Regions from separate parts of the Azospira sp. MPR-E4 genome, predicted to be linked through region 1. Evidence: predicted binding sites of a transcription regulator. Region 1 holds the regulator's gene; the other holds the start of a gene.
What was found. Region 1 encodes sigma-54, which starts transcription at its own class of promoters, with help from an activator protein. Its sites were predicted from a motif close to TGGCACGCTTNCTGCTNA; they were not measured.
Positions count from the first base shown of each region.

Region 2: aspA (aspartate ammonia-lyase) is a predicted target of sigma-54. The motif match lies at 3,291-3,308, and genes of this name have one in related genera.

Region 1 is NZ_JBXAST010000016.1:19,924-25,081, reverse strand. It holds gene hprK (HPr(Ser) kinase/phosphatase) at 1-749, opposite strand, end outside; gene ptsN (PTS IIA-like nitrogen regulatory protein PtsN) at 718-1,203, opposite strand; gene hpf (ribosome hibernation-promoting factor, HPF/YfiA family) at 1,359-1,679, opposite strand; gene AC1RTA_RS07140 (RNA polymerase factor sigma-54) at 1,694-3,172, opposite strand; gene lptB (LPS export ABC transporter ATP-binding protein) at 3,239-3,985, opposite strand; gene recX (recombination regulator RecX) at 4,051-4,506, opposite strand; gene recA (recombinase RecA) at 4,503-5,158, opposite strand, start outside.
Region 2 is NZ_JBXAST010000009.1:8,306-13,463, forward strand. It holds gene AC1RTA_RS04605 (two-component system sensor histidine kinase NtrB) at 1-329, shown strand, start outside; gene AC1RTA_RS04610 (DUF8189 domain-containing protein) at 576-1,208, shown strand; gene ssb (single-stranded DNA-binding protein) at 1,314-1,808, opposite strand; gene AC1RTA_RS04620 (MFS transporter) at 1,841-3,019, opposite strand; gene aspA (aspartate ammonia-lyase) at 3,357-4,775, shown strand; gene AC1RTA_RS04630 (dicarboxylate/amino acid:cation symporter) at 4,867-5,158, shown strand, end outside.

The sequences.
Region 1 (5,158 bases):
TCCAGGGGCAGGCGCGGCGCATCCACCCCGGCCACCGGCTTTTGCAGGTGCACGATCAGCTTTAGCTTCATTTTCCGCCGGGAGGCGGTCTCGCCGAAGATGGTGCGGATATTGAGCAGGCCCAGGCCCCGCACTTCGAGGAAGTCCCGCAGCATGCCAGGGCAACGGCCCTCGATGGTGGCGGGAGCGATGCGGGCCAGTTCCACCACGTCGTCGGCGACCAGACCGTGGCCCCGGGAAATCAGTTCCAGGGCCAGTTCGGACTTGCCGACGCCGGAATCGCCGGTGATGAGGACGCCCATGCCCAGCACGTCCATGAAGACGCCATGCACCGACACCGTGTCCGCCAGGCGGCGGGAGAGGTAGATGCGCAGCAGGTCGATCACGGCCGAGCAGGGTTTGGCGGTGGTGAACAGGGGCGTGCCGGTGCTCTCGCAGCCCTCCAGCACGGCCGGCAGCACTTCCAGGCCCTCGGCGACGATGACGGCAGGGGGCTGGGCGGCGAAAATTTCGTTCATCTGCGCCTTGAGGCGCTCAGGATTGACGCGGCTCAGCCACTGGTACTCGGCGGCGCCGATGACCTGCAGGCGTTCCGGGTGGATCAGGTTGAGGTGGCCGACCACGTCGGCGCCGTAGTTGCCCCGCTCCCGGATCTCGATGGAGCGTTCGGCACCCTGGGCCGCGACCCAGGTCAGGGACAGCTTGTCCTGGTGGTCCTCAAACAGCTGGCTGATGGAGATTTGCCGCATGGTTCCCCCAGTCGGTGAACAGGCGGTGGGCGTCGTCGGTGTTGTCGCAGGCGCCCAGGGCCTCGCGGAAGGCCCGGTCGGAGAAACGCTGGGCCAGCTCGGAAAGAATCTGCAGATGCTGCTCGGTGGCCTGTTCCGGCACCAGCAGCACGAACATCAGGCCGACGGGCTTGCCATCGGGGGAATCGAAAGGCACCGGGGCGGACAGGCGCATGAAGGCGCCGGCGGCTTCCTTGAGCCCCTTGATGCGGCCGTGGGGAATGGCAACCCCCTGGCCCAGGCCGGTGGAACCGAGTTTTTCCCGGGCGAAGAGGCTGTCGAAAACCGTGGCCCGGGCGATGCCCAGGTTGTTCTCGAACAGCAGTCCGGCCTGCTCGAATGCCCGCTTCTTGCTGCTGGCTTCGAGGTCCAGCAGGATGTGGGCGGGAGGGAGGAGTTTGGCGATCAGATCCATGGGGCGGGAACCTTCCCCGAACAGCGGGATGGCGGCGGCAGGGCCGGTTGGAGACTGGGATTCAGGCAGGATACCTGGCGAAAAGTGGCGGGATCATAACGGAAAACGACCCCGCCGCCTATGCCTTTCATCCCAGTCCCGGAGAGGGAATCAGATCACTCTTCGATGTGATTCTTGATGGTGTCGCGGTGGTGATCCTGGGCCTTCTGCTTGTACTTCTGCACCTGGCGGTCCAGCTTGTCGATCAGGGTGTCCACGGCGGCATACAGGTCGGCATCCTCGGCATCCACGTGGATGTCCTTGCCGGGCACGCGCACGGTGACTTCAGCCTTCTGCTTCAGCTTTTCCACGGTGAGGATGACGTTGACGTCGATGACGCTGTCGAAGTGACGCGTAACCCGCTCCAGCTTGGCAGTGACGTAGTCGCGGATCGCCGGGGTGACTTCCAGGTGATGTCCGGTGATGTGCAGGTTCATGGCTCGCTCCTTTTTTAGATGGACTTGCGTAGGTTGGCCGGCGAAATGTTGAGCGCTTCTCTGTATTTTGCAATGGTTCGACGCGCCACAACAATGCCTTGTTGGCCAAGAATTTCGGATATTTGACTGTCCGAAAGGGGTTTTTTGGGGTCTTCGGCCGCCACCAGCTGCTTGATCAGGGCCCGGATGGCGGTGGCCGAACAGGCGCCCCCCGTATCCGTGGCCACGTGGCTGCCGAAGAAATACTTGAGTTCGAAAATGCCCCGGGGGGTGGCCATGTACTTCTGGGTGGTCACCCGGGAAACGGTGGATTCGTGCAGGCCCAGGGTTTCGGCGATTTCCCGCAGTACCAGGGGACGCATGGCCACCTCGCCGTGTTCGAAGAACTGGCGCTGGCGGTCCAGGATGGCCTGGGACACGCGCAGGATGGTGTCGAAACGCTGCTGCACGTTCTTGATCAGCCAGCGGGCCTCCTGCAGCTGGCCGGAGAGGCTGGAGCCGCGCTGCTTGGAGAGGATCTCGGCGTAGAGCCGGTTGATGCGCAGGCGCGGGTAGGCGTCCGGATTGATGCTGGCGGTCCACTGGTTGCGCACCTTCTTCACCACCACGTCCGGGGTGATGTAGCGGGCATCCAGGGGCGCGTACTGGGCGCCGGGCCGGGGGTTGAGGCTCTTCACCAGGTTGGTGACGGCGCGCAGGCGCTCGTCGTCGCAGCCCAGCAGCTTCTTCAGCTTGGTGAAGTCCCGGCCGGCCAGCAGTTCCAGATGATGGCGCACCAGCTTCAGGGCCTGGTCCCGCACCTCGTCGGCCGGCAGGGCTTCCAGCTGCAGGGCCAGGCATTCGCCCGGAGTGCGGGCGCCGACACCGGTCGGGTCCAGGTGCTGCAGGTGGCGCAGGGCGATCTGCAGGTCGTCCAGGTCGATTTCCAGCTCTTCCGGCAGGGCTTCCTGCAGCTCCTCCAGGGGCTGGGTCAGGTAGCCGTCCTCGTCCAGAGCCTCGATCAGGAAGCTGACCAGCTGCCGGTCCCGCTCGGAGAGCTGCATCAGGCCCAGCTGCCAGTTGAGGTGGTCGCGCAGGGAGGTGTTGGCGGCCTGCACTTCCTGGAAGTCGGAATCCTCGTCCTCGTCGCGGGAGGCGGAAGGGTAGCTGCCTTCGGCAAACCAGTCCTCGCCCTCGCCCAGGCTGTCCCGGCTGTCGTCCCGGACTTCTTCGGGGCCGTGACTGTCGGCGCCTTCACCGGATTCGCCGCTATCGCCTTCCCGCGGGCCTTCGGCAGCGGCCTCGGCCGTACTGCCGGCGTATTCGCCTTCGCTCCCGCTGTAGGAGGGCTCGTAGTTCTCGTCCTCGCGCTCCAGCAGGGGGTTTTCCAGCAGATACTTCTCCAACTCCTGCTCCAGCTCGAGCGTCGACAGCTGCAGCAGCCGGATGGACTGCTGCAGCTGTGGCGTCAGGGCCAGGTGCTGCGAGAGTTTGAGTTGGAGGGTTGGTTTCATGGACCCGGGGCCGAAGGGGCCGGCGGCAATGAGCGGGTTGAGGGAAAGACTCGGAGACTGGGCTCGTCAGAGACGGAAGCTCTCGCCCAGATATACTTTTCGGACGTCTTCATTATAAACGATCTCATCCGGGCGGCCAGACGCCAGCACCCGGCCCTCATTGATGATGTAGGCCCGGTCGCAGATGCCCAGGGTCTCACGCACGTTGTGGTCGGTGATGAGCACGCCGATGCTGCGGTCCTTGAGGAAACGGATGATCTTCTGGATTTCCAGCACGGCGATGGGGTCCACGCCGGCGAAGGGCTCATCCAGCAGGATGAAACGGGGAGAGGTGGCCAGGGCCCGGGCGATTTCCACCCGGCGGCGCTCGCCACCGGACAGGGCGGCGGCATTGGAAGCGCGAATGTGGCCGATGTGCAGCTCTTCCAGCAGTTCCTCCAGGCGCAGGTCGATCTCGTGCTTGGGCAGCTTCTGCAGTTCCAGCACGGCGCGGATGTTCTCCTCCACGTTGAGCTTGCGGAAGACGGAAGCCTCCTGGGGCAGGTAGGAAATGCCCAGATGGGCCCGCTTGTGGATGGGGAAGTGGGTCACTTCCTGATTCTGCAGCTGGATGGAGCCGCCGTCGGAGGGCACCAGGCCGACGATCATGTAGAAACAGGTGGTCTTGCCGGCACCGTTGGGGCCCAGCAGGCCCACCACCTCACCGCTGCCCACCTCGAAGGACACGTCATGCACCACGGTGCGGGACTTGTAGCGCTTTTTCAGGTTGTTGGCGGAAAGCTTGGCGATGAGGTCGGGGTTCTGCTCGGACATGGGCTATCGGATTCTATGAATGCGGGGGCGTAAAGGCATTGTGCCAGAGGTGTCGCCCGGGGGTTCTACCAGTCGCTGCCGGACTCGTCGTCCCAGCCGCCCTGCAGCACCTGGCGGACGGTGGCGGCGGCAAAGCCGCGGCTGAGGAGGAAGCGGGTCTGTTTGGCCCGCTCGGCCAGATCGGCGGGCAGGGCGGCGAATTTCTTCTGCCACACCTGGCGCGCCCGTTCCAGCTCGCTGCCGCCCTGGGCCAGGGCCGCGGCGACGGTTTCCTCGGCCACGCCCTTCTGCCGCAGCTCCTGGGCCAGCCGGGCATCGCCGTAGCGGCGGGCGCGGATGGCGACCCTTTCACTGGCATAGCGGGCATCGGAAAGCTGGCGGCGGGCCGCCAGGTCGTCCAGCAGGGTCTCCAGCTCAGCCTCGGATTCTGCGTGGGGCGCCAGCTTGCGGGCCAGTTCGGCCCGGCTGTACTCCCGCCGCGCCAGCAGCCCCAGGGCCCGCTGGCGCAGGCTCGGGGTCATTCCCCGGCAGCGGCCGCCGGGGCGGGATTGGCCACGCCCAGGGCTTCCCGGATCTTGCCTTCAATTTCCTGGGCAATGGCCGGGTTGGCCTTGAGGAATTCCCGGGAGTTGTCCTTGCCCTGGCCGATTTTCTCGCCCTTGTAGGAGTACCAGGCGCCGGACTTCTCGATCAGCTTGTTGGCCACCCCCAGTTCGATGATCTCGCCCTCGCGGGAGATGCCTTCGCCGTAGAGGATGTCGAACAGGGCTTCGCGGAAGGGCGGGGAGACCTTGTTCTTCACCACCTTGACGCGGGTTTCGTTGCCGATCACCTCGTCACCCTTCTTGATGCCGCCGATACGGCGGATATCCAGGCGCACGGAGGCGTAGAACTTGAGCGCGTTGCCGCCGGTGGTGGTTTCCGGGGAACCGAACATCACCCCGATCTTCATGCGGATCTGGTTGATGAAGATGACCAGGGTATTGGTCTTCTTGATGTTGGCGGTGAGCTTGCGCAGGGCCTGGCTCATCAGGCGGGCGTGCAGGCCCATCATGGAATCGCCCATCTCGCCTTCGATTTCGGCCTTGGGGGTGAGGGCGGCCACGGAGTCCACCACGATCACGTCCACACCGCCGGAACGCACCAGCATGTCGGCGATTTCCAGGGCCTGTT
Region 2 (5,158 bases), on a different contig from region 1:
AAAACCTCATCGACAATGCCCTGCTGGCCATCCCGGCCGAGGGCATGGTGCGCCTGCACGGCAGCTGCCCCGACGGCCGCCAGATCTGCCTGACAGTGGAGGACAACGGCTGCGGCATCGCGCCGCAGCATCTGGAAAGCATCTTCAACCCCTTCTTCACCACCCGGCCGGTGGGTTCCGGCGAAGGCATGGGACTCTCCGTCGCCGATACCGTCGCCCGTCTCCACGGCGGCAACATCGAGGTGGAAAGCAGCCCGGGCCTGGGCAGCCGCTTCACCCTCCACCTGCCACTTCAAAACAACCTTCCTCAGGCGAAGGCAGCCGAATGATCAATCCTGGCCGTTGGTGCAACTTGAATGCAAGCGAATCGCCTCGTAATCAGTGGGGATGAGAGCAAGTCAACGCCAAAACATACCAAAGTCATATTGCAATAATCCGGCGACAGACTATTGTTTTCCAACTGCCGTCTGCCCGCTTCTCAACCGCTCAGACGGCGGGTCGCCGGACTTCCCTGGATTGCCTTCATCATGGCGCCCCCAGCCTCCGGCCTGTGCAAGATCACCAAGGAGGCAAGCATGAGCAAGACCAACTACATCATCAGGAACAATCCCAACAACGGCCCGCTGGAAGCATTCACCATCGGCCCCAATGCCGAACTCTGGCATTCGTGGCAGTCGCCCACCGGCCCCGGCGGCTGGAGCGGCTGGTCCAGCCTGGGCCGCCCAGCCGGCGTCTTCATCAGCCAGCTGGAGGTGATCGGCAACGCCAGGGACAGCGGCCCCTTGGAAGCCTTCGCCGCGGGCTCCGACGGGGCCCTCTGGCATATCTGGCAGGGCGGCGGCCAGAAGGACAACTGGAGCAACTGGGAATCCCTCGGCGCCCCCGGCCCCAAAGCCCTGATCACCTCGGTGGAAGTGGTGGAAAATGCCGGCAAGGGCACCCTGGAAGCCTTTTCCATCGCCACCGATGGCGCCCTCTGGCACAACTGGCAATCCCCCAGTGGCCCGGGCGGGTGGAATGGCTGGTCGTCCCTAGGACAACCGCCGGGCGGCATTGCCATCGGCCAACTGCTGGTGGCCGAGAACGCCGGCACCAGCGGTCCCCTGGAAGCCTTCGCCCTGGGTTCGGACCGGGCCCTGTGGCACATCTGGCAGGGTGGCGGCCAGAAGGACAACTGGAGCAACTGGGAATCCCTCGGCGTGCCCTGACCTGGACGGGCACCGTTCCCACACCGGCGTGCCGGTTGCAATGAAAAAGCCCGGAATCCGTTGAGGATTCCGGGCTTTTCTTCAGCGCAAGAGACTGGACGGCTTTTAGAAGGGAATGTCGTCGTCCATGTCGTCGAAAGACGGGGCCTTCTTCTTCGGCGCAGAGGCAGCGGGGGCGGAGGAACGGGGGCTGAAATCGCCGCCGCCGAAGTCGTCGCCGCCGCCGTAGGAGGCACCGCTGCCGCCACCTTGGCCGCCCTGGCCGCCACGGCCGCCGAGCATCTGCATTTCGGTGGCTTCGATTTCGGTGGTGTAGCGTTCCTGGCCGTCCTTGTCCTGCCACTTGCGGGTACGGATGCGGCCTTCGATATAGACGGAAGAACCCTTCTTCAGGTACTGGCCGACGATCTCAGCCAGCTTGCGGAAGAACACCACCCGGTGCCATTCGGTGGCTTCACGCTTCTCGCCGGAATTGCGGTCTTTCCAGGTTTCGGTGGTAGCCAGGCGGACAGTGGCCACAGCGTCACCGTTGGGCATGTAACGGGTTTCCGGATCGGCCCCCAGATTGCCCAAAAGAATCACTTTATTGACTGCAGCCATCGATGTTTCCCCAATAGTAAAAAATGTTGAATTCAGGCCGGGCGCTGCTGGGCGCGGACCGGCGGCTTCATGGTCAGCCCCAGGGCCAGCCAGACGAGACTCAGGATTCCGGTACACCACCACACCGCATCGCCCCCCAGACGTTGCGCCAGCATACCGCCGACGGCGCCGCCAAGGAACAACCCGAGAGACTGGGTCGTATTATAAATGCCAAGTGCCGCTCCCTTGGCTTCCACCGGTGCGATACGGGAAATCAGGGAAGGCTGGGTCGCTTCCAGGATATTGAAGGCGACGAAAAAGGCGGTCAACAGCAGGGCCAGGGGCCACAGGCCCTGGCCGAAGAGGCCGAAACCGGCCTGCACCAGGAGCAACAGGACCACGGCGCCGTTAAAGACCATTTTCATGCGGCCGTACTTCTCCGCCGCGATCACCGCCGGCACCATGAAGGCGAAGGAAACCAGCACGGCAGGCAGATACACCTTCCAGTGCTCGGCCAGGGGCAGGTCGCCGGTCTTGACCAGGGCGGCGGGGATCAGCACCCACATGGCGGTCTGGGTCAGGTGCAGGACGAAAACGCCGAAGTTGAGACGCAGCAGCTGGGGATGGAACAGCACGTCGGCAAAGCGGGTACGGCCGCCATCCACCAGCACCTTGGGCGCCGGCGGTACCACCTTGTACAGGGCGACGATGGCCAGCAGGGCCAGCCCCCCGGTGAGAGCGAAGATGCCGGCCATGCCGATGGCGGCGTAGAGCAGGGGGGCCGCCACCAGGGAGAGGGCGAAGACCAGGCCGATGGAGGAGCCGATCATGGCCATCACCTTGGTGCGGTGCTGCTCCCGGGTGAGGTCGGCGGCCAGGGCGGTGACGGCGGCGGAAATGGCGCCGGCCCCCTGCAACACCCGGCCGGCGATGATCATGGGCAGGTCGTCGGCGGCGGCCGCGATGAAGCTGCCCAGGGCGAACAACAGCAGGCCGAAGACGATCACCGGCTTGCGCCCGAAACGGTCCGAGGCGATGCCGTAGGGAATCTGGAACAGGGCCTGGGTGGCCCCGTAGATGCCGATGGCCAGGCCCACCAGCAGGCCATTGTCGCCACTGGGCAGGGTGTGGGCGTAGACGGCGAAGACCGGCAGGATGAGGAACAGGCCCAGCATGCGCAGGGCAAAGATGGAGGCCAGGCTGGCGCCGGCGCGGCGTTCCTCGGGGGTCATGGCATCGCCGGCGGGAGCGGCAGCGGTCAGGGGCTTGGCGGACACAGGGAGCAGGTAGGGATGGGGGGAAGAAGCAGGGGCGAATCTTAGCAGGTTTGCCCGGCGCCACGAAAAGCACCGCAGCCCCACGGAGCCACCGCCGGCCCATTCGTTCGGATTTCCGAACGCCATACCCGACCCTTGTCCGGAAAGCCGAACAACGCCCCCCACAACGACGGTCAAAACCCCATAAAAAACAAGCCACTAAAAACCCGACTCGGACCCCTCCCGATGGCACGGCCCGTGCTGAAGAACAGGGACCGCCGCCGAGCGGGCACATCAGAACAGAGGAGACACCATGAACCAGCCACACCGCGTCGAACACGACCTGCTGGGCGACCGCAAGGTCCCGGCCGAGGCCTATTACGGCGTCCATACCCTGCGGGCGGTGGAAAACTTCCCCATCACCGGCACCCCCATCTCCATCTACCCGGACCTGATCCGGGCCCTGGCCCAGATCAAGCTCGCCGCCGCCAAGGCCAACGAGCAACTGGGCCTGCTGGAAGCCCCCCTGGCCCAGGCCATCGTCGCCGCCTGCCAGGAGGTGATCGCCGGCAAGCTGCACGAACAGTTCGTGGTGGACGTCATCCAGGGTGGCGCCGGCACCTCCACCAACATGAACGCCAACGAGGTCATCGCCAACCGGGCCCTGGAAATCATGGGCCATGCCAAGGGCGAGTACCAGCACCTGCACCCCAACCAGCACGTGAACATGAGCCAGTCCACCAACGACGTGTACCCGTCGGCGCTGAAGCTGGCCACCTACGTCGGCATCTTCCGCCTGGTGGACGCCCTGGCCTACCTGCGCCGCACCTTCGAGCGCAAGGCCGAGGAGTTCAAGGACGTGCTGAAAATGGGCCGCACCCAGCTGCAGGATGCGGTGCCCATGACCCTGGGCCAGGAATTCTCCACCTACGCCGTGATGCTGGGCGAAGACGAGGAACGGCTGAAGGAAGCCGCCCTCCTGATCCGGGAAATCAACCTGGGGGCCACCGCCATCGGCACCGGCATCAATGCCCACCCGGACTACGCCCCCCTGGTCTGCCGCCTGCTGGCCGAGACCAGCGGCGTGCCGGTCATCACCGCCCCCAACCTGGTGGAAGCGACCCAGGACTGCGGCTCCTTCGTGCAGCTTTCCGGCGTCCTGAAGCGGGTGGCGGTGAAACTGTCCAAGACCTGCAACGACCTGCGCCTGCTCTCCTCCGGCCCCCGCGCCGGCTTCGGCGAGATCAACCTGCCGCCGCGCCAGGCCGGCTCCTCCATCATGCCGGGCAAGGTCAATCCGGTGATCCCGGAAGTGGTGAACCAGATCGCCTTCGAGGTCATCGGCAACGACCAGACCGTCACCTTCGCCGCCGAGGCGGGCCAGCTCCAGCTCAACGCCTTCGAACCCATCATCGCCCACAGCCTGTTCAAGAGCGTCAATCACCTGCGTCAGGGCTGTCTGACCCTGGCCGACCGCTGCGTGGACGGCATCACCGCCAACCGGGATGCCCTGCGGGCTCGGGTGGAGAACTCCATCGGCATCGTCACCGCGCTGAACCCCTACATCGGCTACGCCGCAGCCACCTCGGTGGCTGCCGAAGCCCTGGAATCGGGCAAGGGCGTGGCCGAGATCGTGCTGGCCCGGGGCCTCATGAGCCGGGCCGAGCTGGACGATGTGCTGCGCCCCGAAGTGCTGACCCAACCCCGCGCCCTGCCCCACCGCCAGGGCTGAAACCGTTTGCGCCGGCAGCCCGCTGCCGGCCCCTTTTTTTTCTGATTTTTACTGATCTTGACCGCCGCCCCCGCGGCAACGGAGCCCTTCGATGAAAATGAACAAGCTCACCACCTGGATCGTCCTGGCCATGCTGGCCGGGGTCGGCGTCGGCTATGCCTGCAACACCATGGCCCCCGACGCCGCCAGCGCCAAGGAAATTGCCGGCTATTTCAGCATCCTCACCGACATTTTCCTGCGCCTGATCAAGATGATCATCGCCCCCCTCATCTTCGCCACCCTGGTGGCGGGCCTGGCCAACATGGGCGACGCCAAGGCTGTCGGCCGCGTCGGCGGCCGCGCCCTGGGCTGGTTCATCTGCGCCTCCTTCTGTTCCCTCTTCA